One region of the Halomonas flagellata genome, then DNA from elsewhere that is predicted to be linked to it. Evidence: predicted binding sites of a transcription regulator. Region 1 holds the regulator's gene; each other region holds the start of a gene.
What was found. The regulator FNR, encoded in region 1, switches genes on or off when oxygen is low (the NO sensors DNR and NnrR bind a similar motif). The targets are predictions, from matches to a motif close to TTGATNTANATCAA.
Positions count from the first base shown of each region.

Region 2: the regulator FNR is predicted to act here: its motif matches at 6,767-6,780, upstream of hemN (oxygen-independent coproporphyrinogen III oxidase).
Region 3: the regulator FNR is predicted to act here: its motif matches at 8,062-8,075, upstream of MKP05_RS19540 (bifunctional enoyl-CoA hydratase/phosphate acetyltransferase).

Region 1 covers NZ_JAKVPY010000015.1:19,737-30,220, reverse strand. The annotation lists gene MKP05_RS13145 (cbb3-type cytochrome oxidase subunit 3) at 1-45, shown strand, start outside; gene ccoP (cytochrome-c oxidase, cbb3-type subunit III) at 42-971, shown strand; gene ccoG (cytochrome c oxidase accessory protein CcoG) at 1,098-2,537, shown strand; gene MKP05_RS13130 (FixH family protein) at 2,534-3,055, shown strand; gene MKP05_RS13125 (heavy metal translocating P-type ATPase) at 3,093-5,561, shown strand; gene ccoS (cbb3-type cytochrome oxidase assembly protein CcoS) at 5,558-5,791, shown strand; gene MKP05_RS13115 (sulfite exporter TauE/SafE family protein) at 5,791-6,489, shown strand; gene hemN (oxygen-independent coproporphyrinogen III oxidase) at 6,585-8,000, shown strand; gene fnr (fumarate/nitrate reduction transcriptional regulator Fnr) at 8,102-8,845, shown strand; gene ttcA (tRNA 2-thiocytidine(32) synthetase TtcA) at 9,062-9,964, opposite strand; gene MKP05_RS13095 (3'-5' exonuclease) at 10,096-10,484, opposite strand, start outside.
Region 2 covers NZ_JAKVPY010000007.1:102,305-112,788, reverse strand. The annotation lists gene MKP05_RS07710 (glutathione S-transferase family protein) at 1-340, shown strand, start outside; gene MKP05_RS07705 (ribonucleoside-diphosphate reductase) at 362-1,102, opposite strand; gene MKP05_RS07700 (ribonucleotide reductase barrel domain-containing protein) at 1,178-4,411, opposite strand; gene ubiT (ubiquinone anaerobic biosynthesis accessory factor UbiT) at 4,445-4,930, opposite strand; gene MKP05_RS07690 (helix-turn-helix domain-containing protein) at 5,138-5,305, opposite strand; gene hemN (oxygen-independent coproporphyrinogen III oxidase) at 5,259-6,644, opposite strand; gene MKP05_RS07680 (Rrf2 family transcriptional regulator) at 7,079-7,522, shown strand; gene MKP05_RS07675 (c-type cytochrome) at 7,660-7,971, shown strand; gene nosR (transcriptional regulator NosR) at 8,305-10,449, shown strand; gene nosZ (TAT-dependent nitrous-oxide reductase) at 10,453-10,484, shown strand, end outside.
Region 3 covers NZ_JAKVPY010000034.1:15,327-25,810, forward strand. The annotation lists gene MKP05_RS19490 (ABC transporter ATP-binding protein) at 1-193, shown strand, start outside; gene MKP05_RS19495 (branched-chain amino acid ABC transporter permease) at 208-1,215, shown strand; gene MKP05_RS19500 (branched-chain amino acid ABC transporter permease) at 1,212-2,510, shown strand; gene MKP05_RS19505 (ABC transporter substrate-binding protein) at 2,595-3,800, opposite strand; gene MKP05_RS19510 (dienelactone hydrolase family protein) at 4,042-4,806, shown strand; gene MKP05_RS19515 (C45 family autoproteolytic acyltransferase/hydrolase) at 4,808-5,863, shown strand; gene MKP05_RS19520 (hypothetical protein) at 5,880-6,155, opposite strand; gene MKP05_RS19525 (DUF6746 family protein) at 6,182-6,406, shown strand; gene MKP05_RS19530 (DUF4202 domain-containing protein) at 6,429-7,019, opposite strand; gene MKP05_RS19535 (CmcJ/NvfI family oxidoreductase) at 7,097-7,918, opposite strand; gene MKP05_RS19540 (bifunctional enoyl-CoA hydratase/phosphate acetyltransferase) at 8,152-9,588, shown strand; gene MKP05_RS19545 (acetate/propionate family kinase) at 9,581-10,484, shown strand, end outside.

The DNA of each region.
Region 1 (10,484 bases):
AACGAGGCCGATTCCCGAGAAGACAAGGGAGACAGGAACGCATGAACAATCTTTGGGATGACTCCCTTTCAGGCTTCTGGAGCGCCTGGATCATCGTCATCACGCTGGGCTCCATCGGGCTGGCCTTCTGGCTGCTCTACGCCAACCGCCGCACCGACAAGGCCCCCGACGCCGAGGGCAACATCGAGACCACCGGCCACGCCGCCGACGGCATCGAGGAGTACGACAACCCGCTGCCGCGCTGGTGGTTCCAGCTCTATGTCGGCACCGTGATCTTCGCGCTGGGCTACCTGCTGCTCTACCCGGGGCTGGGCAACTTCGCCGGCGTCCTGGGCTGGACCCAGGAAGGCCAGTGGGAAGAGGAGGTGGCGCGTGCCGAGGAGCGCTTCACGCCGATCTTCGCCCAGTACGAGGAGGTGCCGATTCCCGAACTGGCCGAAGACGCCGAGGCGATGCAGGTGGCCGAGCGCATCTTCCTGAACAACTGCGCGGTGTGTCACGGCTCCAATGCCCGGGGTGGCTACGGCTTCCCCAACCTGACCGACGACGACTGGCTCTACGGCGGGGAACCGGAGCAGATCGTGACGACCCTGACCAATGGCCGCAACGGCCTGATGCCGTCCTGGCAGCAACTGGGCGAGAACAACATCGAGAACCTCACCCAGCATGTGCTGTCACTCTCGGGACTGGAGCACGATGCCGAGCGCGCCGAGCAGGGCGCCGCGCTCTTCACCTCGGTCTGTGCCGCCTGCCACACGCCCGACGGCACCGGCAACCAGGCCCTGGGGGCGCCCAACCTGACCAACGACACCTGGCTCTACCGGGCCCCGGGGCAGAGCGTCGCCGATGCGGTGCGCCAGACCCTGCGCAACGGCCGCAACGGCCACATGCCGGCCCAGGCGGCCTATATCGGCGAGGAGCGGGTCCACCTGGTCGCCGCCTATGTCTACAGCCTGCGCCTCCAGGACTGAGGCGGCCCGCACTGGACGGACAGGGTGCGGCCTCGGGTCGCACCCTGTCTCGTTGGGTCGAGGGGCCGATACAATGAACCGCGCTCGTTCCTGCCCTCCTCCCGTCGAGCCCTCCGTGAGCCTGCCATGAGCGACAAGATACCGACGACAGACGTCACCCCGACCCCGGTCGGCCATCATGCGCCCGGGGAAACCGTCACCCAGGAGATGTACGCCAGCCGGCGCCACATCTACGTGCGCGAGATCAAGGGGCTCTTCCAGCGCCTCCGCCGCGGTGCCAACTGGGGGCTGATGCTGCTCTTCTTCGGCCTGCCCTGGCTGCAGTGGGGAGATCGCCCGGCGGTCTGGTTCGACCTGCCGGGGCGCGAATTCCATATCTTCGCCGCCACCTTCTACCCCCAGGAGTTCATGCTGCTCTCCTGGCTGCTGATCATCTGCGCCTTCGGCCTGTTCCTCATCACCGTCTTCGCCGGCCGCGTCTGGTGCGGTTACACCTGTCCCCAGAGCGTCTGGACCTTCCTGTACATCTGGTTCGAGCATCGCCTGGAGGGGCCGCGCAACCGGCGCATCAAGCTCGACAGGGCAGCGATGACCCTCGACAAGGCCTGGCGCAAGGGGACCAAGCACGCCGTCTGGCTGGCCATCGCCCTGGCCACCGGCGTCACCTTCGTCGGCTACTTCACGCCGATCCGCGACCTGGTGGTAGAACTGCCGACGCTGCAGGCCCATGGCTGGTCCTACTTCTGGGTCGGCTTCTTCCTGGTCTTCACCTATCTCAACGCCGGCTGGCTGCGCGAACAGGTGTGCATCTACATGTGCCCCTACGCCCGCTTCCAGTCGGTGATGTTCGACGCCGACACCCTGATCGTCTCCTACGACGAGGCCCGCGGCGAACCCCGCGGCCCCCGCAAACGGAGCCTCGGCCACCAGGAGGCGCGCGAGGCGGGGTACGGCGACTGCATCGACTGCGACCTCTGCGTGCAGGTCTGCCCCACCGGCATCGACATCCGTGAGGGCCTGCAGTACGAGTGCATCACCTGTGCGGCCTGCATCGATGCCTGCGACAGCGTGATGGACAAGATGGGCTACCCGCGGGGCCTGATCCGCTACACCACCGAGAACGCCCTGGAGGGCAGGCCGAGTCGCATCCTGCGCCCGCGCCTGCTCGGCTACCTGGCGGCGCTGCTGGTGATGGTCGGCGCCTTCGCCTGGGCACTGTCCGAGCGCATGCCGCTGGGCTTCGAGGTCGAGCGCGAGCGCAACCAGCTGTTCCAGATGACCCGCGAGGGGCGCGTCAGCAATGCCTACACGCTGACCATCCGCAACCTCGACCGCGAGGACCGAGTCTATCGCCTGGAGGTCAGCGGCCTGCCCGGCCTCGAACTGGATACCGACAGTATCCGGGTGCCCGCCGGCACATCACGCCAGGCCGTGGCGAGCATCACCGCCGCCCCGGACGTCATCGAGCTGCCGAGCCACGATATCCAGCTGCACCTCGCAGCCGAGGGCGACGACCGCATCCGCCTGACGCGCGACACACGCTTCATCGGACAGATCCGGAGATAACCGTGCAAGCCCATCCCGTGCCCCCCTGGTACAAGCAGTTCTGGCCCTGGTTCCTGATCGGCCTGCTGCTGTCGGCGATCACCGTCAGCACCACCTTCGCGGTACTGTCGGTGCGCTCCTTCGACGGCATGGTGCAGGAGGACTACTACGAGCACGGCCGCGCCATCAACATGGTGCTGGCCAAGCAGCAGCGCGCCGCCGACCTGGGCCTCGAGGCCCGACTGCGCATCGACCCCCTCACCAGCGACGTGGTGCTCGACCTGGGGGGCGACACCCGCCCCGAGCGGCTGGTGCTCAAGTTGATCTTCCCCACCGCGGCCGATCGCGACCAGGAGTTGGTGCTCGAGCATGTCCGCGAGGGTCGCTACCTGGCCCAGGCGCCGGACAACCTGCGCTATCGCTGGTACCTGCAGCTGCAGCCCGCCGGCGAGGGCCCGGAATGGCGGCTGGTCGGCGAGGCACGCTTCCCCGACGAGGGGAGCATCGCCCTGACCCCGGGTCGCCCGGCGGCCGAATGACCGCTTTCCGCCTCGTCGTCGTGCCCCCGACCCGCCCATGACCGTAGAAGCCACCGCCGCTACCGGCCACGACTGCTACCACTGCGGCAACCAGGTGCCCGAGGGAGCCCCCTGGTCGATCACCCTCGACGACCGGGCGCGGCCCCTCTGCTGCCCCGGCTGCGAGGCGGTGGCCCATGCCATCGTCGACGGCGGTCTCGCGAGCTACTACCGCTTCCGCACCGAGCTGCCCGAGCGCCCCGACGACCGCCAGGCGGTCAGGGCCGAGACCTGGGCGGTGTTCGACGACGCCGGCCTCCAGCGACAGTTCGTCCACCCCGAGGCCGATGGCGGAGGCGTCCATGCCACCCTCGCGGTGGACGGCATCACCTGTGCCGCCTGTGCCTGGCTGATCGAGCACCGGCTCAACGCCCTGGAGGGCATCGACTCCAGCGCCGTCAACCTGACCCACCACCGGGTGCGGGTGAGCTGGGACCCGCAGCGGGTCAAGCTGTCGCGGATCCTCGCCGAGATGGCGGCGATCGGCTACCAGGCCCAGCCCTACGAGCCCGACGAGGCCCAGAGCCGCCTGCAGCGGGAGGAGCGCATGAACGTGCGCCGACTGATCGTCGCCGCCGTGGGCATGGCCCAGGTAATGATGTTCTCCATCCCCATCTATGTGTCCGCGCCCGGTGAGATCAGCGACGACTTCCTCGCCCTCTTCCACTGGCTCTCCTTCGCCCTGGCCACCCCGGTGGTGTTCTTCTCGGCCCTGCCCTTCTTCCGCAATGCCGTGCGCGACCTGCGCACCCGGGTACTGGGCATGGACGTGCCGGTGTCGCTCGCCATCGGCGGCGCCTACCTCGCCAGCGGCTATGCGGTGCTCTCCGGCACCGGCGAGGTCTACTTCGACTCGGTAACCATGTTCACCTGCTTCCTGCTCTTCGGTCGCTACGTGGAGGCCCGCGCCCGGCGCCGCAGCGGTCACAGCGGCAATGCCATGACCGGCGTCCTGCCGCTCTCGGCGATCCGCCTCACCGACGAGGGCGAGGAGCGCATCCTGCCGGCCAGCGAACTCGCCCCCGGCGACCGGGTACTGGTCAAGCCCGGCCACGGCGTGCCCGCCGACGGGGTGATCGAGGATGGCGAGTCGAGCCTCGACGAATCGATGCTCACCGGCGAGTACCTGCCGGTGGCGCGCCGCCCGGGGGAGACCGTCACCGGCGGCAGCCAGAACGTCGAGAGCCCGCTGGTGGTGCGCGTCACCCACGCCGGGCGCGAGGCCCGGGTCGCCGGCATCGTCGACCTCACCGACCGCGCCTTCGCCAGCCGTCCGCGACTGGCCCGGATGGCTGCCCGCATGTCGCACCTCTTCGTGCTGCGTCTGCTGCTGGTGACCGCCTGTGTCTCCACTGCCTGGTGGTTCATCGACCCCTCGCGGATGCTCTGGGTCACCCTCTCGGTGCTGGTGGTGACCTGCCCCTGCGCCCTGGCGCTCGCCACCCCCACGGCGCTGACCGCCGGCCACGGCCAGCTGCGCCGCCGCGGCGTGCTGGTGACCCGCGCCAACGCCATCGAGGCGCTCTCCCGGCTCGACAGGGTGATCCTCGACAAGACCGGCACCCTGACCACAGGGCGCATGGCACTGGTGGAGACCCGCCCGCTCGGCGACCTCGACGAGGCACGCGCCCGGGTGCTGGCCGCGGCCCTCGAGGCGAGCTCGGAGCACCCCATCGCCCGCGCCTTCCATCCACACCGCGACGCCACGGTGCGCGCCCGGAACCCGGTCAGCCGCACCGGCCAGGGCCTGGAGGGCGAGATCGAGGGACGCCCCTGGCGCCTGGGCAAACCCGATTTCGCCGCGCCGGCACAGCCGCCGAGCCCGCCGGGCGAGGGGCAGTGGCTGCTGCTCGCCGAGGCGGGCGAGCCACGCGCCTGGTTCATGCTGCAGGATCATGTGCGCGAGGATGCGGCCGACACCATCACCGCCCTCCAGGCGCTGGGGCTGCAGGTGGAGTTGCTCTCCGGCGATACTCCCGAGGCGGTGGGCCGGCTCGCCGCGCGGCTCGGCATCGTCACCTGGCAGGCCTCGGCCAGCCCGGAGGACAAGCTCGCGCGCATCCGCTCCCTGCAGGCCGGGGGCGAGAAGGTGGCCATGGTCGGCGATGGCATCAACGACGTGCCGGTGCTGGCCGGGGCCGACGTGGCCATCGCCATGAACGGCGCCACCGACCTGGCCCGCACCAGTGCCGACGCCGTCTTGCTCAGCCCACGGCTGGCGCGTATCGTCGAAGCCATCGAGATCAGTCGGGCCACCCGCCGGGTCATGCGCCAGAACATGATCTGGTCGGTGTGCTACAACGTCTCGGCACTGCCGCTGGCGGCCATCGGCATCGTGCCGCCCTGGGTCGCCGCGTTGGGCATGTCGGCCAGTTCGCTGGTGGTGGTGGGCAATGCCCTGCGACTCAACCGCTTCCGCTCGGCCGCCGCGCCCTTCGTTCCGACCCCACGGCTGGTGAACGCATGAGCATCCTCTACCTGCTGATTCCGCTGTCGCTGATCCTGCTCGGCCTCGCCGTCTGGGCCTTCTTCTGGGCCGTGAAGCATGACCAGTTCGAGGATCTCGAGGGCCCCGCCCATCGCATCCTCTTCGACGAGGACGAGAACGACCTCCCCCCCGAGGAGCGCCAGCGCCGGCGACAGTCGCGTGGCGAGGTCGACGACGCCCCCGCTGACCGGGAGGAACCGCCGCGCTGATGGATCCCACCGGCCTGGGTCTACCGCCCCTGCTGGCGGCCTTCGTCTTCGGCCTGCTCGGCGGCGCCCACTGCATCGGCATGTGCGGCGGCATCATGAGTGTGCTGACCTTCGCCGTGCCCCCCAGCCTGCGCTCCCCGACACGGCTCTCCGGATTGCTGCTCGGCTACAACCTGGGGCGCATCACCAGCTACATGACCGCCGGTGCGCTGGTGGCCGGGCTCGGCACCCTGGTCGCCATCACCCCCACGGCCCGCCTGGTGCTGCAGGGGCTGGCCGCGGTGATGCTGATCCTGATGGCGCTCTATATCGCCGACTGGTGGAAGGGGCTGCTCAGGGTGGAGGCCGTCGGCAAGCGGCTGTGGCGCCACCTGGAGCCGCTGGGCCGGCGGCTGATGCCTGTGGTGAAGGTTCCCCAGGCGGTGGCGCTGGGGGCAGTCTGGGGCTGGTTGCCGTGCGGGCTGGTCTACTCCATGCTCGCCTGGAGCCTGGCCACCGCCGCCCCGCACCAGGGCGCCCTGCTGATGGGCGCCTTCGGCCTGGGTACCCTGCCGGCCCTGCTGGTCACCGGCCTGGCGACACGCCAGCTCGGCAGCCTGATCCGCCACCGCGCCACCCGCACCCTGGCCGCGGCGTCGATCATCGCCTTCGCCCTGTGGCAGCTCTGGATGCTGCTGCCCGCCGGCGGCCACGCCTGACCCCCCGACGATCTCGTTCCCGCTTGACGCAGCTCAACACGGCCGGGGGTCGCCCTCGCTACCATCGAGGCATGTCCATCATCCGGAGTGCCGTCATGTCCGCTCACGCGACGCGCGAAGGCCCAGGGGGTTCCGCCCAGTTCGCCTGGGACCCGGTACTGCTGCGCCGCTACGACGCCTGCGGCCCGCGCCCCACCTCACATCCCACGGCCCTCGGCTTCCGGGAGGACTTCGGGCCCGACGACTTCACCGCGGCCCTCGCCCGCAGCAACGACGCGGGCCGTGCCTTGTCGCTCTATGTCCATGTGCCCTTCTGCCGCCAGGCCTGCTTCTACTGTGCCTGCAACAAGATCGCCACCGGGGACACGCGGCTGGCCGAGCCGTACCTGTCGCGCCTCGACCGGGAGATGGTGCTCACCTCCCGCCATCTCGACGCCGCCCGGGAGGTCCAGCAGCTGCACTGGGGCGGCGGCACCCCGACCTTCCTCACCCTCGACCAGATGAGCGACCTGATCGATCGCCTCGATGCCCGTTTCGGGCTCTCGGGCTCGAGGGAGCGTGACTACGCCATCGAGATCGACCCCCGGGAGGCCAATGTCCTCACCCTGCGCCATCTGCAGGCACTCGGCTTCAACCGCCTGAGCCTCGGCGTCCAGGACCTGGACCTCAGGGTGCAGCAGGCGATCAACCGGGTCCAGCCCCGGGTACTCACCGAGTCGCTGATCGACGAAGCCGACCGCCTCGGCTTCCGCTCGCTCAACCTCGACCTGATCTATGGCCTGCCGCTGCAGACCCGCGACAGTTTCGCCGAGACCCTGGCGCAGGTGATCGCCATGGCCCCGGCCCGGCTGTCGGTGTTCCACTATGCTCACCTGCCCGAACGCTTCACGCCCCAGCGCCGCATCCACGCCGAGGACCTGCCCGGGCCCGAGGAGACGCTGGCGATGCTGCATACCACCCTCGAGATGCTGACCGCGGCGGGCTATGTGCACATCGGCATGGACCACTTCGCCCGCCCCGACGACAGCCTGGCAAAGGCCCAGCGCCAGGGTAGCCTCACGCACGACGTCCGGGGCTACTCCAGCCACGCCCGGTGCGACCTGGTGGGGCTCGGCGTCTCGGCGATCAGCCGGGTCGATGACGCCTACGCCCGGAACCCCGTGGGGCTCGCCGCCTATGAGGCGGCGCTGGATGCCGGCCGCCTGGCCACCGACCGCGGACGGCGCCTGACATTCGACGACTGCCTGCGGCGGCACGCCAGCGAGCGCCTGATATGCGACCTGTCCCTCGATCTCGAGGCGCTGGGCCAGGCCTTCGGGGTCGATGCCGAGGCCCGGCTGGCCGATGTCCTGGCCCGGCTGGAAGGAGCCGAGCGCGATGGCCTGGTGGAGCGTGCCGGCCCCCGGCTCGTCGTCACGCCGATCGGCCGGCTGCTGCTCCGGCACCTCGCCATGGCCTTCGACCCCCAGCTCCCGGACCAGCCGGCCTCGCCCCGCTCACGCCTCCGGTGAGGGACTACCTCCGATGGCCGGAGGCTACCTCCAAAGGGATGCTATGCCGGCCCGGACGAATCCCCCATAATGGTGGCAGAGTCACCATCATGGAGGAGAGCATGCCTGATACCGCGACCGGCAGGCGGCGTTCCCTGCTGCACGAGACCCGCTGCCAGACCTGCAGCCTCAGCTCGCTCTGCCTGCCGCTGGCACTCGAGCTCCAGGACATGGACCAGTTCGACGCCATCATCCGGCGCCGCGCTCCCCTGAAGAAGGGCGAGGCGCTGTTCCGCCAGGACAGCGCCTTCACCAGCATCTACGCCGTGCGCTCGGGCAGCCTCAAGCAGGTCACCACCGAGGGCTGCGGCGAGGACCAGTTGACCAACTTCTACCTGCCCAGCGAGCTGGTGGGCCTCGATGGCATCGACGAGGCGCGCTATCCCGGCACGGTGGTGGCGCTCGAGACCACCACCGTCTGCGAGATTCCCTTCGACCGCCTCGACGCCCTCTCCGAGGAGCTGCCGGAGCTGCGCACCCAGCTCTACCGCAGCATGAGCAAGGAGATGCGCGACGACCGCCGCATGATGCGGCTGCTGTCCCGCAAGACCGCCGACCAGCGCCTGGCGACCTTCTTCGCCGGCCTCTCCGACCGCTTCCGCCGCCGCGGCTACTCGCCCTACAGCTTCCGCCTCTCCATGTCCCGGGCCGATATCGGCAACTACCTGGGGCTGGCGGTGGAGACGGTGAGTCGCATCCTCGGCCGCTTCCAGACGCAGGGGCTGGTGGCCGTCTCCGGCCGCGAGGTCAACATCCTCGACCTGGCGGCCCTGGCACAGGTCGCCGAGGAGGAAGGCGCGCGCTGAGGCGCTGCGCGCCAGCTGGAAGCTGGAAGCTGGAAGCTGGAAGCTGGAAGCTGGAAGCTGGAAGCTGGAAGCTGGAAGCTGGAAGCTGGAAGCTGGAAGCTGGAAGCTGGAAGCTGGAAGCTGGAAGCTGGAAGCTGGAAATCAGCATGTTGCCACCAGCCCTGGCGTCAAGGTTTTTTCTTTAAGCTTCCAGGCGCGAAGCGCCGCTCTTCCAGCTTATGACTCTTGGCGGATATCGATGCGGTCGGCCTGCCGCCGGGCCTGCTTCTCCTCCAGGCCGGCGAAGTCGAAAAGCTTGCGGTCGGCCAACTGCGAGGGCGCCACGTTGGTCACCGCCTTGAACATGCTCTCGAGCCGGCCGGGGTGCCTGGCCTCCCATTCGGCGAGCATCTCCTTGACCACCTGGCGCTGCAGGTTGGGCTGGGAACCGCAGAGATTGCAGGGGATGATCGGGAAGTCCATCAGCCGCGCGAACTCGGCGATGTCCGCCTCCCGGCAATAGGCCAGCGGACGGATGACGATGTTCCGGCCGTCGTCGGAGAGCAGCTTGGGCGGCATCGCCTTGAGGCTGCCGCCGAAGAAGAGGTTGAGGAACAGCGTCTCGAGGATGTCCTCGCGATGGTGGCCCAGGGCGATCTTGGTGGCACCGATCTCCTCGGCGAAGCCGTAGAGCGAGCCGCGACGCAGCCGCGAACAGAGCGCACAGGTGGTCTTGCCCTCGGGGGTCTTCTCCTTGACCACCGAGTAGGTGTCGCGCTCGAGGATGTGGTACTCCACCCCGATGCCATCCAGGTACTCGGGCAACACCTGCTCGGGGAAACCGGGCTGCTTCTGGTCGAGGTTGACCGCCACCAGCGAGAAGCGCACCGGAGCATTGCGCTGCAGGCTGCGCAGGATCTCGAGCATGGTGTAGCTGTCCTTGCCGCCGCTCAGGCAGACCATCACCCGGTCGCCCTCGCCGATCATCTCGTAGTCGATGATGGCATTGCCCACCTGGCGTCGCAGGCGCTTCTGCAGCTTGTTGAACTCGCGCTTGCCCCTGGCATCGAGGGTGGTGGCGTCGCCTGCTGTGGCGGGAGCATCGGCAGGGTTGGGGTCGAAGATCACGGCGTCTTGCATGGTCGGGGCGCTGCCAGAGCGGCTGGAAATCACGGGTGCCTATCCTACCACCACCGCCGCCGCCTGGCGACGGTACGGCGTCGACGGCCCGGAGGATGCCCATGCCGTGGCTGCCCCTCGAGACGAGGGGCTCACGAGCTCCGCTTCGCCAGCATGGCGCCTCGCTCCAGGCGCAGATACATCAGCGCCGTGGTCACGGCATCGCCCAGGGCGGTGTGGCGTCCCATCACCGGCACTCCCAGGGCGCCGGCCACCTGCTCGAAGCGCAGGCCCGGCTCGACCTCGGGATGGCTGCGGCGTAGCTGACGGACATAGGCATGCGCCACGTCGATGCCGGCATTGGGCAGGTCGAAGCCGAAGCGCGGCCGCAACTCCCGGTTGATGATCGACAGATCGAAATCCAGGCACCAGCCCACCAGCGGCCGGTTGCCGATGAAGTCAAGGAAGCGGCCCAGTGCCGCCCCGATGCTTTCGCCACCCTCCAGGTCGATGCCACGCAGGCCGTGGATGCGTATCGAGT
Region 2 (10,484 bases), on a different contig from region 1:
GCTGAGTCGCCGCATTCAGCAGCATCTGCAACTGCTCGAAGATCTTGCCGACCATGGCCAGGGAGCGGGGTTGCTGCCGAGTGGCCCCAGCGTGCTCGAGCCCTACCTGGCCTGCCTGGTTCGCTGGATGCAGCTCTACCCCCTCGACGCCCCCCTCGGTGGCATCGCCCGGGACGAGTACCCGCATCTCGTTCACCTGTTGAGGCGGCTGGAAGGCCGACCGGCCATCCGCCGCGCGGCGGCAGCCGAGGGCATCGAGGGACGCCTGTTTCTCACCCCCGACTATCCTCGCGGTGACCCGTGCCGACTCGTAGGTCACGCCCCGAACCAAATCGACTGAGCCACGCGCTGGCCGAGGCGCTTAGCCGCACTTCGACCAGCCGCAGCCGGCGTAGCAGGTGGGGCAGCCGTCCATCATGATCAGCTCGCCGTTGCACTCGGGGCAGTACCCGACCACGGTGGGCTTGCCGCTCTTGTCGTGGGCCTCGCGCTCGGCGTGGGCGATCTCCTCGGGGGTCGGCGGCTGCCAGGCATGGCCGCTGGCCAGCCGCTGGGCATAGCGGCTGACCAGCTCCTCCACGGGCACCTGGTTGCCGTCGATGTCGAGGAAACCGCGGCGGTAGAGGATCTGCTGGATCGACCAGGCGATGGCCGCGACCTCGGAGTCGTGGAACATCGGCTTGCCCCAGCGGTTCATGCCGCAGCGCACCAGGCCCTTGTCCCAGGCCACCTTGCGCAGGTCGGCCACCGCCTGGGTGACGTAACCGCCACGGGCGGCCAGCGACAGGCTGCGCATGGTGGCGGTGATCCACTGGTGCTCACTGGAGAGCTGGCCGGAGGGGAAGAAGAACTCCACCGGGCGCTCGATCACCACCCGCTTGCCGCCCAGCACGCCCTCCACCGGCATGAAGGAGACCAGCAGGTAGACCTTCTTGCGGCCCTCGGCGCCGACATAGGAGATCTTCTCCGACACGGCCTCCAGGGTGCCCTCGGGACGCGACGGGATGCGCACCGTGAGCGGGTTCTCGTCGGCGAGCGGCGGCGCTTCCACCGCCTTCTTGACGCTGTAGGAGACGATCTTCGAGGTGATTTCGACGGCCATCAGCGGGCTCCTCCGGAAAGTTGTTGGGTGGCGCAATGCTTCCATCGCTCGGAGCTGATCCGGCACAAGCCATTATTACCACTTGCCATAGGTGCCTTCCTTCAGCGCATCGTAGAGGTTCGCCGCGGTGTGCTCCTCGCCGTCGTAGATCACCTTCTCGTCGCCCTTGAGCTCCAGGGTCTCGCCGTTCTCCAGCTCGAAGACGTAGGTGGTGTTCTTGAGGTCGTCCTCGCGTACCAGCACGCCCTGGAAGGCCTCGGGGTTGAAGCGGAAGGTGGTGCAGCCCTTGAGCTGGCTGTCGTAGGCGTCGAGGTAGAGGCCCTTGAAGTCGTCGAAGGCGAAGTCGGTGGGCACGTTCACCGTCTTGGAGATCGCCGAATCGACCCAGGCCTGGGCCGCCGCCTGCACCGCCACGTGCTGCTTCGGGGACACCGCATCGGCGGTGATGAAGTAGTCGGGCAGGTCGCTCTCCACCGCGTCGGCGGCGATGAAGTGGCGGTAGGCGGCCAACTCGAAGGAGCACACTTCCACTTGCTCCTTGGTCTTCTTGCCCGCCTGGATGACGTTGCGGAAGTAACGGTGCGAGAACGACGGCTCGATGCCGTTGGAGGCGTTGTTGCCCAGGGACAGCGATATGGTGCCGGTCGGTGCGATGGACGAATGGTGGGTGAAGCGTGCGCCGTGCTCGGAGAGTGCGGCGACCAGTTCCGGCTCCACCTCGGCGATCTTCTGCATGTAGCGGCTGTAGCGGGCATGCAACAGGCGACCCGGCACCTTGTCGCCCACCTCGTAACCGTCCTTGGCCAGCTCGGGGCGTTCGCGCAGCATCTTCGGGGTGATCTCGAAGTCCTCGGCCAGGATCGGCGCCATGCCCTTCTCGCGGGAGAGCTCGAGGGCCTGCTTCCAGCCCTCGATGGCCAGGGTGCGGCTCACCTCCTCGGTGAAGGCCAGCGACTCGGCGGAGCCGTAGGGAATCTTGAGCATGGTCAGGGTCGAGCCCAGGCCCAGGAAGCCCATGCCGTGGCGGCGCTTGGCCTCGATCTCGCGACGCTGGCCGGCGAGCGGCAGGCTGCTGATCTCCACCACGTTGTCGAGCATGCGGGTGAAGATCGCCACCACCTTGCGGTAGCGCTCCCAGTCGAAGCGCGGCGTCTTGCCGAAGGGCTCGATGACGAAGCGGGTGAGGTTCACCGAACCCAGCAGGCAGGCGCCCTCGGGCGGCAATGGCTGCTCTCCGCATTGCCCCGTGACCAACCCATTGAAAATTACCGTATTGTTATCGACTTGGGTGGTGTCGTAGACGGCTTCACGACCCACATGCTGTATGGCTGCCACCGTGGCCATGAAGGATTGAGTCTTGCGCAGCAGCTTGCCCTGCACCCACTCCTGATACCTTTCGTTCTTGTAACCGAGCAGGAAGCCGACTTCCTCCATGAAGCGCTCACGGGATTCGCCGTCGATGATCAACTCATGATCGGCCTGGCAGGCATACTGCCGAGTTCCTCCCTTGCCATCCGGCAGCACTCGAGTGCCGGCCTCACGTCGCTTGTGGATACGACAGAAAATCCCCAGGTTGGCAAGCAGCGTCTGGACATCCTTGAGTAAGCTGACTTCGCTCGAAGCGAGGCGAACCGAGCAGCTCTGGCTATTGCTGGACACATTGACGGTACCATCTGCCTGAAACAGCCCGCGCAGATAGCCCTTGACGCACGCCTCGGTGCCCCGCCAGACCACCTCCGGCACCTGCAGCTTGGTCTCCCGGGTAAAACCGTAGTGTTCCAGGAGGCGGGCCAGGATCACCGAGCGAACAAAGACATGCTGGCGCTCGGCCACCGCTACAGGCGCCACCGCATATTGACGCGCCGTTTTGGCCGCACCAGCAATCAGCTCATTAACATACTCGGCTGTGATATCGGCCAGCTGACGGTCCTCTCCCCAGAAGTTGATGAGCACGGCCTCATGGCCGTTGCCACGGTGCGTGAAATGCCCATCGCCGGCAATCAAGCCTAGCAGGGTACCCAGCCGCTCATCACCCTGGTCACCGAACTGGCCCTTACCGGACTGTACCCATACGCTATCGCCCACCTGCAGTTCCTTGAGAGGAATCTTGCCTCGCTGGGTATAGAAATCATGCCATGCAGTCGCCTTGATTTCGTAACCTTCGCGCGTGGTGACCCGATAAACATCGGCTTGTCTGGCTGTCATGAAGGCAGGCACAGCCGGGCGGGTTTCAACCCCCCTGTCATCAAGTTCGAGTGCACGCTTGTCGACCGTCACATCGAGAGCATGACCCAGTTGGTAAAGCTCACCGATGGGCACCTGACCGAACTGGGTATGCAACCGGGTATCCGCCGTCACGCAGGGGTTGGTCGCGCGGATCTCCTCGCAGAACCAGTTGTTGTTCATGCGGTTGACTTGGTCGATCAGGATGAAGCCCGGCTCGGCGAAGTCGTAGGTCGAGCGCATGATGGTGTCCCACAGCTCGCGCGCCTTGATCACCTCGACGATGCGGCAGGCCACGCGGCCCTCGTCGTCGACGGTGTAGCCCTCCTCGATCACCGGCCAGTCGCGATAGATGAGCTCGTCGGGGCCCACGTCCTCCTTCTCGCCGGGGTGCAGCGGGAAGGCCAGCGGCCAGTCGGCGTCGCTCCTGACCGCCTCCATGAACTCGTCGGTGATCAGCAGGCTCAGGTTGAACTGGCGCAGCCGGCCGGCCTCGCGCTTGGCCTCGATGAACTGGCGGACATCGGGATGGCCCACGTCGAAGGTGGCCATCTGGGCGCCGCGGCGCCCGCCGGCGGAGGCCACCGTGAAGCACATCTTGTCGTAGATATCCATGAACGCCAGGGGGCCGTTGGTGCCGGCCCCGGCGCCGAACACGAAGGCGCCCCTGTGGCGCAGGGTGGAAAAGTCATAGCCGATTCCCGCTCCGCTTTTTAACGTCATGCCGGCATCCACCACCGCGGAGAGGATGTCGTGCATGGAGTCGCGGATGGTGCGCGACACCGTGCAATTGATCAGGCTCACCGCCGGCTTGTAGTCGTCGGCGCCGGCGTTGGACATGATCCGCCCGGCCGGAATGGCGCCGTTCTCCAGCGCCCAGCGGAACTTCGGCAGCCACTCGTCGGCCTGGTCGCCCTCCACCGCGGCCAGGGCGCGGGCCACCCGCTCCCAGGTGGCCGCCACGTCCTTGTCCACCGGGCGCCCGTGGCGATCCTTGAGCCGGTACTTGGAATCCCAGATATCACGGGAGGGGGCCTGCATCGGTACCTCGTTGGATGTCTTGACGGCCTTGGCGGAAGTGCTCATTCAGGGTCTCCAGAGAAGTCTAGGATAACGGGGTCAGTGATCGCGATGCGCCAACCGCTCGAGTCGCAGCAGCCATTCGCCCAGGCGACCCTGGGCCAGGCCCTCCTCGCGGCCATCGAGCAGGTTCTTGACCGTCAGGCCCAGCTCGGTGTCGCCCTCGATCAGCAGGCGACGCTGGAAGAACAGGCTGTCGGGGTCCTCGCGACGGGTGGCCAGGCAGAGGAACTCGCGCCAGCCGCCGTGGATGGTCGCCTCGCCGGCCCCGCGGCAGAGCACCAGGCGGCCCGCCTCGAGCCCCAGGGTCAGCACCACCCCCAGATCGTCGACGGCCAGGCTGACCCGGCGCCCCTCGAGGGCATCGAACTCGCCTTCCGCCAGCGGCTCGGCGAAGGTGCGGTTGAGCAACGGCTCCACCAGGCGACGCTTGACGGCGATGGGCACCCTCGGGTCGAGGGCACGGATCAGGCGGCTCGGGGCGGGTGGGCGCGGCAGTGACAGGGACGGGAAAGGCAGGGACATGCTAACTCTCCTGGTGACGTCGATGCGGCCGGGGCCGCCGAACCGCTCATCCTAGGCGTCATGAAAGACGTTCGCACTGACATGCATCAAGCCCTGGCCGGTGCGACCACTCGCACGGCCAGACACCATATATAGATCATTCGACCGCAGAAAGCACAAGATGTCGTTGAGCTTGACCATCAACGCTGCGACGGCCTACCGCTGTCGTCAGCGCTTGATGCCCGGCCGGCGGGCCAGCTTGTGCAGGTTGCTCGGGTCCATGGCGAGCCGCCGCGCGGCCGCCGCCCAGTTGCCCCGGCAGGCGGCCAGGGCAGCGTGAATCGCCTGATCAGACCGTGCGGGAATAGCGCCCCTCGCTGCGTGCCAGATAGGCATCGAAGGCCATGGCGGCATTGCGCATCATCAGTCGCCCGGCGGGCAGCACCTCGATCTCGCCCTCGCGGATCGCCAGCAGGCCGTCGGCGGCCATCTCCTCGAGTTCGGCGAGGGCGTCGGCGAAGTAGTCGCGGAAGACGATGCCGTGGGCGGCCTCGATCGTGGCGAAGACGATGCGGCCGTGGCACATCAGGGCGTTGATCACGTCGCGACGCAGGCGGTCGTCGTCGTTGAGGCGATAGCCGCGCATCACCGGCAGCCGGCCGGCCTCCAGCCGGTGCTGGTACTGGGCGGTCTCCTTGACGTTCTGGCTGTAGCTGTCACCGACCTTGCCGATGGAGGTGATGCCCAGGCCAATCAGGTCGCAGTCGGCGTGGGTCGAGTAGCCCTGGAAGTTGCGCTGCAGGGTGCCGTTCTCGCGCGCCAGGGAGAGCTCGTCCTCGGGCAGGGCGAAGTGGTCCATGCCGATATAGACATAGCCGGCCGCGGACAGCCGGCGGATGGTCAGCTCCAGTAATTCCAGCTTGCGCTCCGGGGGCGGCATGTCCTCGGGGCGGATCAGCCGCTGGGCCTTGAACAGCTCGGGCAGGTGGGCATAGCTGTAGGCGGCGATGCGGTCGGGCCGCAGGGCGATGATCTTGTCCAGGGTGACGTCAAAGCTCGCCACCGTCTGCAGCGGCAGGCCATAGATCAGGTCGACGCTGACCGACTGGAAGCCGGCCTCGCGGGCCGCCTGCACCAGGGCCACCACCTGCTCCTCGCTCTGGATGCGATTGACGGCCTGCTGGACGTCAGCATCGAAGTCCTGCACGCCGAAGCTGAGCCGGTTGAAGCCCAGGGCACGCAGCTCATGGATCTGCTCGGGGGTGACGGTGCGCGGGTCGACCTCCAGGGAGAACTCGCGCGCCTCCGGCGGGGCGAAGTGGAAGGCCGCGTCCAGTGCCTCCATCAGCTCGCCCAGCTGGGCGTTGCTCAGGTAGGTGGGGGTGCCGCCGCCCAGGTGCAGCTGGGTCATGCGCCGCGAGGCGTCGAACAGCGCGGCCTGGACCCCGATCTCCTGCTTGAGCCACTCGAGGTACTCGGCGGCCCGCTCGGTGTTGTGGGTGATGATCTTGTTGCAGGCGCAGTAGTAGCACAGGCTCTTGCAGAACGGGATGTGCACGTAGACCGACAGCGGCTTGGGCGACTCGGCCCGGTTGCTGCGCTCCGCTGCCGCGCGGTAGTCATCCTCGGCGAAGGCCGCATGGAACTGGGGCGCCGTGGGGTAGGAGGTGTAGCGCGGCCCCGGGCGGTCGTACTTCTCCACCAGGGGGCGGTCGAACGGGAGATCCTGTGGCATGTCGTGAAGCGGCCTCTTGAAGCCTGTATTCAAGCAAGAACGGGGGCAGGGCCCGCGGGCCCTGCCGAATGAGGGAAGTATGCCATCCGCTATCCGCGGCGTCGGTACCCTTCAAGAGGTAGCTGACCCAGGTCAAAGGAGGGAGGGCATGAGGAGATCAAGCGTTGACAACCTCCCTTAACATTCATGTAAATTACACTTTATGATATCGCCCGAAGGGCACCATACGGCCGACCAGGGTGGTTTCACGACTCGCCTGGAGCGGGCTGGCCCTGACGGCCGCGACCTGCTTCTGCTGTGGAGTGGGCGCCTCGTGCTGATGCGACCCGATGCCGCACCCCTGCCCGCCATGGGCACACGGGAACTGGTAAACTGAACAGACGTTGACCCATCGTTATCGACCGCTACCCAGCCACGAGGCGCCGGATCCTGCCATGCACCTGACTCGCTTTACCGACTACTCGCTGCGCGTGCTGATCTTCCTGGCCGTCAAGGGCGAGGAACGCTCCACGATCCAGGAGATCGCCGAGCGCTTCGAGGTCTCTCACAATCACCTGATGAAGGTGGTGCAGGAGCTCAGCCACAAGGGCTACATCACGGCCATTCGCGGCAAGAACGGTGGCCTGCTGCTCAAGAAGGCACCGGAAACGATCACCCTCGGCGCCCTGGTCCGCGACACCGAGCACGACCTGCAGCTGGTGGAGTGCTTCGGCGACCATAACGAGTGCCTGATCACTCCGGCGTGTCGCCTCAAGCCGATACTGGCCGAGGCCCTGAAGGCCTTTCTCGACGTGCTCGACCAGTACACCCTGGCCGACATGCTGGGGCCACAGCGTCCCCAACTCGCCCAGTTGCTGCGCATCGAACCGGCGTCGTGAACATGGCTGATGCGCTGAGGCGGGCTTATGCTGACACAGGTCAGTACCCCACCATCGGCCCACTGGCACCATGGGACCATTCGGCCCGGAACCCCGGGTCTCTTCAAGCCGGCAAGAACGCATCATGGAGATTGGTTATGAAAAGACTGGCCGCCGCCACCCTCACCGGCATCGCCGCCCTGGCATTCTCGGCCTTCGCCCAGGCGGAGCCCGACGGCGAGGCGATCTACAACCAGGCCTGCATGGCCTGCCACATGACCGGCGCCGCCGGCGCGCCCATCAAGGACGACGAGGAGGCCTGGGCGCCTCGCCTGGAGAAGGGCATGGAGACCCTCTACGACCACGCCATCAACGGCTTCCAGGCCATGCCGCCCAAGGGTGGGCAGATGAACCTGAGTGACGAGGAGGTCAAGGCGGCGGTCGACTTCATGCTCGAGCCGGTCCTCTGAGACCGAGCCACCCAGCAGGCCCGGCAGGACCAACCGCCGATGTGACGAGGCGTCATGCGGCATTCGCGGCATGGCGCCCCGTCGTTCTTCTCTCTTGAAGCCCCCTACCCTCACACCCTCCCCCCGCGTCTTCGATTTCGACGCTCCTACCTCATTGGGGTTACTCCCACAGGCTTGATCCACGTCACCGGCGACATGACCCATGTCAATTCGAGCCCATGGGCCAGCTGGCATGATAGAGCCAATTGCAAAAGATTCATTTCATGTGCCTGTTGACGAAACGCTGCCCTCCCGCAGGCACCACGCCACAGGTACGGAAACAAGGACCGCCCCATGTCCACCCGGCGCACCCTCACCTCCCTGGCCCTCACCTGGCTGCTCGGCCTGCTGCTGCTCGTCGCCATGCCGATCGCGCAGGCCATCGAGCTCGAGCAGGTGAGGCCGGGCTTCCCCGAGGCGACCCGCCTGGTCAGTGCCGAGGGCGAGCACCCCGCCATGGCCGTTCATGCCGATGACCGCCTGCTCGGCTATGCCTTCGAGACGATGGACATCGCGCCGATCCCCGCCTACTCCGGCAAGCCCGTGAACCTGCTGGTGGGCATCGATCTCGAGGGCAGGATCCGCCTGGCCAGCATCCTCGGCCACGAGGAGCCGATCATGCTGGTCGGCATCCCCGAACACCGGCTGGCAGACTTCGCGGATGCCCATGTGCCCCATCATGTGAACGACCGCCTCAAGATCGGCGACAACCTCGACGCCATCTCCGGTGCCACCGTCACGGTCATCGTGGTCAACGAGACCATCATGCGTACCGCTCGCCGGGTGGCCGCCGAGCAGGGACTGATCGCCGATCCCTCGGCCACGCCGCCGGCCCGGGTCCTGCCCAAGGTCTTCGAGCCCGCCGACTGGGAGACCCTCACCGACGACGGCACCATTCGCCGCCTGCACCTGACCCATGGCGAGGTCGACGAGGCCTTCGTCGGCACGCCCGCCGAGGACTACCTGCGCACGCCCGAACCGGCCGACAAGACCTTCATCGAGCTGTTCTACACCTACCTGAACCCGCCGACGGCCGGCCGCAACCTGCTCGGCGACACCGCCTACGAGCAGCTCATGGCCGGGCTCGACGAGGACGAGCACGCCATCGCCGTCATGGCTCGCGGCGACTACTCCTTCAAGGGCTCGGGCTATGTGCGCGGCGGCATCTTCGACCGCCTCGAGCTGTCCCAGGGCAACACCACCGTCAGCTTCCACGACAGCGACCACAGCCGCCTGGGCAGCCTGGGTATCGAGGGAGCGCCGTCGTTCGACGAGCGCGACATCTTCATCGTTCGCGACGATGCCGCCTTCGATCCCGGCCGGCCCTGGCAGCTGGAACTGCTGGTGCGCCGTGCCTCGGGCCCGCTGGACACCGAGTTCACCCGCTTCAGCGCCGACTACAGCGTACCGGAGGCCTACATCACACGCCCGGAACCGCCGGTGGAGGAGCCGCTATGGGTCCAGGTGTGGCGCGACAAGGCCTTCCAGATCGCCGTGCTGGCCGCCGGCCTGCTGGTGCTGACGGTGATCATGCTGTTCCAGGACGTGCTGGCGCGTCATCCGAAGATCCTGCGTCCGCTTCGGCTGGGCTTTCTGGTCTACACCCTGGGGTTCATCGGCTGGTATTCGCTGGCCCAGCTGTCGGTGGTCAATATCCTGACCTTCACCAGCTCGTTGATCAGCGGCTTCAGCTGGGAGTCGTTCCTGATCGACCCGCTGCTGTTCATCCTCTGGTCGTTCGTCGCGGTGACCCTGCTGCTGTGGGGGCGCGGGGTGTTCTGCGGCTGGCTGTGCCCGTTCGGCGCCCTGCAGGACCTGGTCAACCAGGCCGCGCGCAAGCTCGGCGTGAAGCAGCTCGAGGTGCCCTTCGGCCTCCACGAACGGCTGTGGGCGATCAAGTACATCATCCTGCTGGCGCTGTTCGCCGTCTCGCTGCACTCGTTGGGCACCGCCGAGCGCTATGCCGAGGTGGAGCCCTTCAAGACCGCCATCACCCTGCGCTTCCAGCGCGACTGGGGCTTCTTGCTTTATGCCGTGGCGCTGGTGGCGATCTCGGCGGTCAACCACAAGTTCTACTGCCGCTATGTCTGCCCACTGGGGGCCGGCCTGGCCATCCCCGCCCGCCTGCGCCTGTTCGACTGGCTCAAGCGTCACCGCGGCAGCTGCGGCACGCCCTGCCAGATCTGCGCCAACGAGTGCGAAGTGGGCGCCATCCACCCCGACGGCCGCATCAATGCCAACGAGTGCCACTACTGTCTCGACTGCCAGGTGACCTATCACGACGACCGGCGGTGCCCGCCCATGATCAAGCGCCGCAAGCGCTTCGAGAAGGCGGCCCGGGTGTCCTCGGGAGGCACGGCCGTCGCGACCTTCCCGGCCACTGCTGCCCGTGGCAGCAAGGCCAGCCTGCAACGCATTCCCACTCACAACGAGGAATGAACCATGAGTGACAAGAAGGACACGATCCAGAACCT
Region 3 (10,484 bases), on a different contig from region 1:
CGAGATCCTCGAGCGGGTGAAGGAGATCAACGCCGCCGGGGTCGGCATCCTGATGGTGGAGCAGAACGCCAAGCAGGCACTGGCCATCGCCGACAAGGGCTTCGTGCTGGCCGCCGGCCAGAATCGCTTCACCGACACCGGTGCCGCCCTGCTGGCCGACCCCGAGGTCGCCAGAAGCTTCCTGGGCGGCTGAGAGGAGAGAATCCCTTGAACGAACTGGTCTTCTTCATCAACAACGTGGTGGTGGCCGGCAGCGTGACCGGCTCGATCTACGCCATCGGGGCCGTCGGCGTGACGCTGGTGTTCAGCATCATGCGCTTCGCCCACTTCGCCCATGCCGACATGATGACCTTCGGTGCCGCCATGGTGCTGCTGCTGACCCTGGCCTTTCCCGGCGCCGGGAGCGCAGTGGGGCTGCCCACCGCCGTCGTCATGCTGCCGCTGGCCATCGTGCTCACCGCCGCCCTGGCGGTCGGCATCGACCACGCCTTCTACAAGCCGCTGCGCGCCCATGGGGTCAAGCCGATCGTCATGGTGATCGCCTCGCTGGGCGTGGCGCTGATGCTCCAGGGGGTGATCCGGCTGTTCGCCGGCACCGGCGGCCGGAACCTCTACATCGCCGAACGCAAGGAGATCTACCGGATCGACCTGCCCTTCGAGACCATCACCCGCCCGGTGGTCGTCACCGAACCCCAGGTGATCCTCTTCGTGCTGACCATCGCCGCGGTGGTGGGGCTGCACCTCTTCCTCAGCCGCTCGCGGCTGGGCAAGGCGATGCGCGCCATGTCCGACAACCCCGAGCTGGCCCAGGCCTCCGGCATCAACACCCACACCATCGTGGCGGTGACCTGGGTGATCGCCGGCGGCCTGGCCGCCATCGCCGGCACCCTGCTGTCGCTGGACGTGACCTTCAAGCCCGACCTGAGCTTCTTCCTGCTGCTGCCGATCTTCGCCGCGGCCATCGTCGGCGGCGTGGGCCACCCCTTTGGTGCCATCGCCGGTGGCTTCGTGGTCGGCTTCGCCGAGACGCTCGCGGTGTTCAACTGGACGGTGCTGCTGCGCCCCCTCCAGCAGCACTTCCCCGAGTGGCTGGAACTGCCGCGCAGCCTGGCCTTCGTCGGCACCGAGTACAAGATCGTGGTGCCCTTCTTCATCCTGGTCGCCATCCTGGTATGGCGCCCCACCGGGCTCTTCAAGGGCAAGGTGATCACATGACCGACACGACCCGATCCCAGCCCCCCGTCCGGCGCTTCCCGCGGCGCGAGGTGCTCCTGTTCGCCGCCCTGCTGGTGGCCGTGCTGGGCGTCTATGCCGTGATGGGCATCGCCTACAGTACCCGCATGCTGGTGGAAGCCGCCTGCTACGCCATCCTGGCGCTGGGGCTGACCATCCAGTGGGGCTATGCCGGCCAGTTCAACGCCGGGGTAATGGGCTTCGTCGCCCTGGGCGGTTTCAGCGCCATGTTCTTCAGCGTACCGGTCAACGACGCCTTCTGGGAGAGCGAGCTGCCCGGCGAACTCGGCCTGGCGCTGCTCTACCTGCTCGGTGCCGCCCTGGTGGTCTATGGCGCCACCAAGCTCGACCGCCTGGGGGTGCCGAAGCGGCTGCGCACGGTGATCGCCGTGGCATTGGCGGTAGTGCTCTACCTGATGGTGATCAGCGTGCTGCGCGGGGTCACCGACGAGATCGAGTCGCGCGCCGGCTTCATCGGCGGCCTGGGCCTGCCGGCCTGGACCGGCTGGATCGTCGGCGGGATGCTGGCCGGCGGCATCGGCTACTTCATCGGTCATATCTGCCTGGGGCTGCGCAGTGACTACCTGGCCATCGCCACCCTGGGCATCGCCGAGATCATCAAGGCCTTCCTCAAGAACTCCGACTGGCTGACCCGCGGCACCGCCACCGTCTCGCCGTTGCCCTGGCCGACACCCGGCGCCGGCGACCTCGGCTTCGTGGTGTCCCGCTCACTCTATCTGTCGGTCACGGCGGTGATGATCGCGGCGATCTTCTTCCTGCTGCACCGCGCCTATCACGCCCCCTGGGGCCGCATGATCCGCGCCATCCGCGACAACGAGGTCTCTGCCGCGGCCATGGGCAAGGACATCAACCGTCGCCGCCTGGAGATCTTCGTGCTGGGCTGCATCCTGATGGGCATCGGCGGGGCGGCGCTGACCAGTTTCAACGGCATCTTCGACCCCCAGGGCTTCCTGCCGCTGAACCACACCTTCCTGGTGCTGGTGATGGTGATCCTCGGCGGGCCGGGCAACAACCTGGGCACCATCTTCGGCGCCGTGGCGGTCTACCTCATCTGGATCATGTCCGAGCCGCTGGCGCTAATGCTGATGCACCTGGCCATCGGCTTCGGCGAGGGCGCCTTCGGCTGGGATGCGCCCGGCCACCTCGAGAGCCGCGCCCTGCAGGCCCGGGTGTTGGTGATCGGCCTGCTGATCACCCTGGTGCTGCGCTTCGCGCCCAAGGGAATGCTGCCGGAGAAGGTCAAGCACCACGGCTGACGTCCCGCGACACCCGGCCAGACAAAGGCCCCGGCGGTTTGAACTGACCGCCGGGGCCTTGGCTTGTGCATCGGGCCAGGGGGATCAGAGATCCACGAAGCCCCTGCCGACGAAGCGGCCCTCTTCGACGACCATCTCGACCACCACGCCCGGCACATCGCCGTTCTCGTCGAACTCGTGGCGGCCGGAGGCGCCCTCGTAGTTGATCTCGGTGCCGGCGGCAATCAGCTCCACGGCCTTCTCCCACTCGCCGGGCAGGATCACCTCGCCGGGGGCGGAAGAGACGCTGCGCAGCGCCTCGGAGAGCCCCTCGCGCTCGGCGCTGCCGTTCTGCTCGATGGCCAGGGCCAGCAGGAAGGCGGCGTCGTAGGCCTGGGCGGCGAATACCGCGCTGGGGTCGAAGCCGGCTGCCTGGGCGGCCTCGTTGAAGATCTCGGTCCCCGGCAGGTCGGGGCTGCCCGGGCGGGTGGCGACCATGCCCTCGAGCACATCGGCCCCCACCGCCTCGACCAGGCTGTCGCCGACCATGCCGTCGCCGCCCACGTACTGGGTAAACATGCCGCCCTCGTAGGCCTGGCGCAGCACCGTCTGGCCGGACGTATCGGCATAGGCCAGCACCACCAGGGTCTCGACCCCGGAGGCCGACAGCGCACCCAGCTCGGAGCGGTAGTCGGCGCGGTTGTCCTCGTGGGCCAGGTTCTCGGCCACCCGGCCGCCATTGGCCTCGAAGGCCTCGGCGAAGGCATCGGCCAGGCCGCGGCCATAGTCGTTGTTGACATAGGTGACCGCCACCTCGTCGATGCCCTTCTCCAGCAGCAGCTTGGCCAGCATCTCGCCCTGGAAGCCATCGGAAGGCACGGTGCGGAACACCAGGTCGTTGTCGTCCAGCTCGCTCACCGCCGGGGCCGTGGATGCCGGCGAGACCATGGTCACGCCGCCGGGAATGGCCGCGTTGTTGGCCGCGGCGATGGTGGCGCCGGTGCACAGCGCCCCGACGATGGCGGTGACCTGTTCGGAATTGACCATGCGGTCCGCCGCGTTGGAAGCCGCCGAGGCATCGCTGCAGGTGGTGTCACCGCTGGGGATCACCAGCTCCTGGCCGCCCAGGATGCCGCCCTGCTCGTTGACGTGTCGCACCGCCAGTTGGGCGCCATCGAAGATCGGCGGCGTCAGGCTCTCGATCCCCCCGGTGAACCCGCCCAGGAAGCCGATCTTCACCTCGGCATGGGCGGCTCCGGCCAAGGCCAGGGCGGAGGCCGCCACCGCCATCGACAGTACGTTCTTCTTCATGATTGTCGTTCCCCTTCATATGACTGCGTGCGCGATTGGCATCGTTATAGCTTCACGACCTAAATCTGGAAGGCAACGGTCCAAAACACAAGCCCGTGCTGCCAACGTTGGGCATCGCCGATGCGCTGCCAACCGCCCGAGCGCACCCACCGTCTCCGGCCCTGCCACCCTGTCGGACGACTGGCCGCGCCGGTTGCCTATACTGAGAGGCCGGATCCCCGCCCATTCGACAGGAGCCCCCATGCCCATGCGCCCCCGGACCGCTTCCACCGTGCTGCTGGCCACCCTCGGCCTGGCCGCCAATGCCCATGCCTTCACGCCTGCCGGCGACGACGTCCTCTACGATGTCGGCGATGAAGCCTTCGAGGGCTATCTCGCCGCCGCCGAAGGCGAGGCGCGCGGCACCGTGTTGATCGTTCACGACTGGGATGGCCTGGGGGACTACGAGCGCCAGCGCGCCGACATGCTCGCCGAGCAGGGCTATGACGCCTTCGCCGTCGACCTCTTCGGCCAGGGCAACCGCCCGGCGACCACCGAGGCCCGCCAGGCCGCCACCCGTGCCCTCTACGAGGACCGCGAACGCATGCGCACCCTGACCCTGGCCGGCCTGGCCGAGGCCCGCAACCAGGGAGCCGCCGAGACCGCCGTGGTGATCGGCTACTGCTTCGGCGGCGCCGTGGCCCTGGAGATCGCCCGCTCCAGCGAGGCCGAAGGCGTGGCCGGCTACACCAGTTTCCATGGGGGGCTGGGCACCCCGGAGGGCCAGGCATGGCCCGAGGAGGTCCCGCCGCTGTTGATCGCCCACGGTGGTGCCGACAGCGCCGTGCCCATGAGCGATGTCACCACCCTGACCGAGGAGCTCGAGGCCGCCGGCGCCACCTACGAGATCCAGGTCTACTCGGGCGCCCCCCACGGCTTCACGGAATTCGGCAGCGACCGATACCAGGAACGCGCCGACGAGAAGTCCTGGGCCGCCTTCCTCGAGTTCCTCGACGAGGTGCTGTGACATGCGCCTGACCGAACTGACCGGCAGCCGCCACGCGATCGGCGAGGCCCACGGCCTGGCCCATGCCCGGCTCATCCACCGCAGCATCGAGGTCTACGACCGGCTGTTCCTCGACTTCGTCGGCATCCGCTGGAAGGAGGCCCGGGAGGAGGCCGACCGCTTCGCCGCCATGATCGAGCGCGGCTTCCCCGAAATCCTCGACGAGATGGCGGGCATCGCCCGCGGCGCCGGGGTCGACCTCGCCGACATCCTCACCCTCAACTGCCGCAGCGAGATCTCGCTGACCCGGGCCAGCGGCGGCTGCTCTGCCTTCGCCCTGCAACGCGCCGGCCAGCAATGGCTGGCCCAGAACTGGGACTGGCGCACCGACCAGCTGCACAATGTCGTGGCGCTGAAGATCACCGGCGATCAGGCCGCCCCGCTGCTCAGCATCGGCGAGGCCGGCATGGTGGCCAAGATCGGCATGAACGCCCACGGCATCGGCGTCTGCCTCAATGCCATCCGCTCCCGGACCTGTGGCCAGGGCCTGCCGATCCATGTCGCCCTGCGCAAGATCCTGGAGAGCCCCGACCTGGAAAGCGCCGTGGCCGTGGCTACCCGCGACCGGGTCTGCTCCCCCGCCCACTTCCTGATCGCCAGCGCCGACGGCCAGGCCGCCGGCCTCGAGGTCCACCCCGGCGAGCCCGGCCGGCTGGCCCCCGAACACGGCATGGTCACCCACACCAACCACCTCTACGCCCGGGCCGCCACCTGCCAGGTCGAGGACTTCCCGCGCCCCGACTCCCGCCCACGCCTGGCGAGGCTCGACCGGCTACTGCGCGACCAATTGCCCGACCACGTCGAGGTCGACGAAGCCGCCCTGTTCGACATCCTCAGCGACCACCACGACGCCCCGCTGTCGATCTGCCGCCACTTCAACCCCGACCAGCCACCGGAGGAGCGCATGGAGACGCTGTTCGCCGTGGTCATGAACCTCAGCGAACGCCGCCTCACCCTGCGCCACGGCAAGCCCTGCGAGACCACCGATATCCTGAGCGTGACCCTCGACCCCGCCTAGCTCGGCGCCGGCACGCCTAGCGCCCTGCCTGCCGCCAGCGCCAGGCGCCCAGCGCCGGCGCCTCGTCCAGCTCGCCCTTGAGGTACTGCTCGGTGGTCAGCAGGAACAGGCGGTGGAAGAGGTCATGGATCGCCTCCTCGCGCCTGAACTGCAGCAGCTCGAGTTCCTCCTCCGAGAGGTGGGGGTCGCGACGGGGGTACTCCCAGGCCACCCGCACGGAGCCCGAGCTGGCATCGCAGATCTGCAGGGTCGGGTTGGCGCCCTTGAGTCCGGTATTGATGCGGTACGGCATGCTGTCCTCCTTGATCATCCCCGTAAATGATAACAATTATCATTTGCAATGATCAATCTAGGCGCCATGCCGCACCCTGTCAATTCCTGCGCCAGGTCAGCGAGAACGCCCTCGAGAAGATCAACGAAGAGACGGCCGAGATGGCCATCACCCTGGAAGAGGTCCACCTGGGCTCGGAGACCGGCGACGTCGAGCGCGTGCGCGCCAACGGCGAGACCTACCTCGACGCCGCCCAGACGCTGGTGAAGTGAGCTGCCCCGCGGCGGCGGCCTCTCAGCCCGCCAGGGCCTCCTCGACCAACGAACGCGCCTCGGCCGCCATGGGCAGCCCCAGTGCCAGCTCGTGGGCCCGCGGTGACATCTTCTTCCAGGTCTTCTGCACGATGCGGATCAGGTGGTCATGCTCCACCTGCTTCGAGAAGTCGGCGAAGTAGTTCTCCAGGAACACCAGGCAGGCACAGTCCTCCACCGCCTGGGTGCCCGCGTCGCGCCCCAGGCCCTGCTTGCGGATCATCTGCGCCACCCGCTCGGCCTGCTCGGCCGCGTAGCCGGCCTCCTCCATCAGCCGCGCCGTGGTCTCGCCGGCCCGCTTGCCCTGGTCGCGTCGCCAGGTGAGATAGCCCACCCGGCCCTCGGGGTAGTCGCCGCGCGGCACCTGCCAGCGCTGCAGGTGCTGCGCCCGCACCGCCAGTTGCACCAGCTCGTCCGGGGCATCCACCAGCTGCTCGAGCCAGGCACTCATCCGCCGGCCATGCCACAGCTCCAGCGGCAGCGACTCGCCATCGACCTCGACACGGCGCGGGTCCTCCGCGTGCAGGGCATCGATGGCGGCGAGGGTCTTGTCGAAGGGGGTCTCGGGGGTCATGGCACGGTTCCTTGCGATGATGGGCCTTGGTCAGAGGGTAACAGGATCGGGGCGGCCCACGCCCGGGTGGCGGGAGCCTAACCGAAGAAGGCCAGGGTGCGGACCTCGATACTCTCGCGCGGCGGGGCGCCCGGCGGCGTGTTGGGGTCCTGGAAGGCGGTATGGGGGGTGAAGCGGGCACGGCCGTCGCGACGCGAGTCATACCCCTTGATCAGCAAGGCTTCGTCGCGGCGCATGTCGGGAAAATAGTACCAGCGTTGGTGCGGATGGTAGGCCAGGTGGTAGATCTCACCGAGGCGATCCGGGTAGACGAGATCGGTGGCCAGCAGGTCGCCGGGGTCGAGCGTCGAGGCGTCCAGCAAGGCCAGCGGCGAGCGCTTCACGGGCCCGCGTATCGGGCGCCACAGGTTGATCTGGGCCACCGGCACCGCTTCCAGCGCGGCGGCCTCGTCCCGCCCCAGCACGTCGCGGATACGCTCGGGCCCCGAGCGCTCGGTATAGTCATTGTGCACACGGCAGGCCGGGCCGCGAATATCGCGCTGCTCGGCGTCGCTGCGCCGGGTGTGATCGAAGATGACGACCCGGCTCGCGCCGGTCAGCTCCTTGATCAAGGCCTCGACCTCGGCATAGTAGGCGGTTTCGACCGTCGCATCGTCGTAGAGATCGTCGACCGCCGTCTCCCGCTGGTGAAGCTCGAACCCCTGCGTGTCCAGGGACAAGCCGTCCGCCAACGGACGGCCATTGTATAGCGTGACCTCGCGCGCCTCCTGCTCGGCAACATAGTGCGGCTCACTGTCACCGGTCAGCGCCTCGGTATGCACGTAGGGTTTCGCATCGCGCTTGACCAGATAGGTGAGTGTCGCGGTGACGCTGGCGGGCATGTCGGTCGTGCGCTGCATGTAATTGCCTCCCGGTCGGTTGGCCGCATCCGGTGTGATGTCACCGTGGCGGCGCGGTAGCTTGCCTGTCGGTTCCGTCCCTATCAGGTATATGGCTTCGAGCGGGCGCTTTCAAATGCGCCCGGAGGTGCATGGCCCCGACCCCGACCTGGATCAACACGGCGCCCCTAACGACCGGCTATGCTGGAAGTCTCTCCCTGCGCTGCCGTGCCTGACGACCGGAGTTCCCCGACATGGATGCCCCATCCGACGACCGCTACATCGAGAACCGCACCTTCGACGAGATCCAGGTGGGCGACCGGGCCCAGCTGGAGAAGCGCCTGACCCTGGACGACATCAAGCTGTTCGCGATCCTGTCCGGTGACGTCAATCCCTCCCATGTGGATGACGACTTCGCCCGCAGCACCCGCTTCCAGGAGGTGATCGCCCACGGCATGTGGGGCGGCGCCCTGATCTCCACGGTGCTCGGCACCCAGTTGCCCGGCCCCGGCACCCTCTACCTGGGCCAGACCCTGCAGTTCCGCGCCCCGGTCAACCTGGGCGACGTGCTCAGGGTCAGCGTGCGCGTCACCGCCAAGGACGAGGCACACCATCAGCTCACCCTGGACTGCCGCTGCGAGAACCAGAAGGGCAAGGTGGTGATCGAGGGCGAGGCGCGGGTGCTCGCCCCCACCGAGAAGATCCGCCGCCCGCGGGCCGTGCTGCCCACCGTGCGCCTGGCCGAACGCGGCCGCCTGCACGAGATCCTCTCCGCCGCCGACCACCCCGCCGCCATTCCCATGGCGGTGGTGCACCCGGTGGACGACGTCTCGCTCACCGGCGCCGTGGCCGCCGCCCGCCACGGGCTGATCGTGCCGATCCTGGTCGGCCCCGCGGCCAGGATCCGTGCCGCCGCCGACGCCGCCGAGCTCGATATCGACGACTACGAACTCATCGACACGCCCCACAGCCACGCCGCCGCCGAGCGCGCCGTGGCCCTGGTGCGCGAGGGGCGCGCCGAGGCATTGATGAAGGGCGCCCTGCACACCGACGAGCTGATGCACGAGGTGTTCAAGCGCGACAGCGGCCTGCGCACCGAGCGCTGCATCAGCCACGTGATGGCCTTCGACGTACCCACCTACCCGCGGCCGCTGTTCATCACCGACGCCGCTATCAACATCACGCCCGGCCTGGCCCACAAGCGCGACATCATCCAGAACGCCATCGAGCTGGCCCACGCCCTGGGCAATGACGACCCCAGGGTGGCGATTCTCGCCGCGGTGGAGACCATCAACCCGCGCATGCCCTCCACCCTGGACGCCGCCGCCCTGTGCAAGATGGCCGAGCGCGGCCAGATCCGCGGCGGCACCCTGGACGGCCCGCTGGCCTTCGACAACGCCATCTCCGAGGCCGCCGCCAAGGCCAAGGGCATCGACTCCCCGGTGGCCGGGCGCGCCGACATCCTGGTCGCCCCCGACCTGGAGGCCGCCAACATGCTGATGAAGCAGCTCACCTACCTGGCCGATGCCACCGGCGCCGGCCTGGTGATCGGCGCCCGGGTGCCCATCGTGCTCACCAGCCGCGCCGACGAGGCCATCACCCGCATGGCCTCCTGCGCCCTGGCCCTGCTGCTCGCCGACCACCAGAAACGCCAGGGCCTGCCTGGCAAGGCGGGAGGTCGGGATGAGTGACATCCTCACCCTCAACAGCGGCTCCTCGAGCCTCAAGTTCGCCCTCTACCCCCTGGACGACGCCCGCGACCTGGGCGCCCTCACCCCGCGCTACCGCGGCCAGTTCGCCGGGCTCGGCACCGCCACGCCGGGCTTCCAGCTGCACGATGCCCAGGGCCGGCCCCTGGACGCCGACCCCGGACCGCTGCCCGAGCGGCTCGACCACCGGGACGCCACCACCCGGCTGTTGGCGTGGATCGACGCCATGCCCGACCTCGAGCTCGCCGTGGTCGGCCACCGGGTGGTGCACGGCGGGCAGCGCTACCACCGCCCGGTGGTGCTCACCCCGGCGATCGTCGAGGAGCTCGAGGCGCTCAACTCCCTGGCCCCGCTGCACCAGCACTTCTGCCTGGCCCCGGTGGCGCGGCTCGCCGAGCGCCACCCCGAGCTGCCCCAGGTGGCCTGCTTCGACACCGCCTTCCACGCCACCCAGCCCGACGTGGCCCGCCACTTCGCCCTGCCCCGCGAGTTCACCGCCCGCGGGCTGATCCGCTACGGCTTCCACGGCCTCTCCTACGACTACCTCACCCAGGTCCTGCCGCAGCACCTCGGCGACGCCCCCCGCGCGCGGGTGATCGTCGCCCACCTGGGCAACGGCGCCAGCCTGTGCGCCATCCACGACGGCCGGAGCATCGCTTCCACCATGGGCTTCACCGCCATCGAGGGGCTGCCCATGGGCACCCGCAGCGGCAGCCTCGACCCCGGCCTGGTGCTGCACCTGATCCACGAGGAGGGCATGAGCGTCGAGGCGGTCGGCGACCTGCTCTACAAGCGCTCCGGCCTGCTCGGCGTCTCCGGCATCAGCAGCGACATGCGCGACCTGCTGGCCAGCCCCGCCCCCGAGGCCCGGGAGGCCA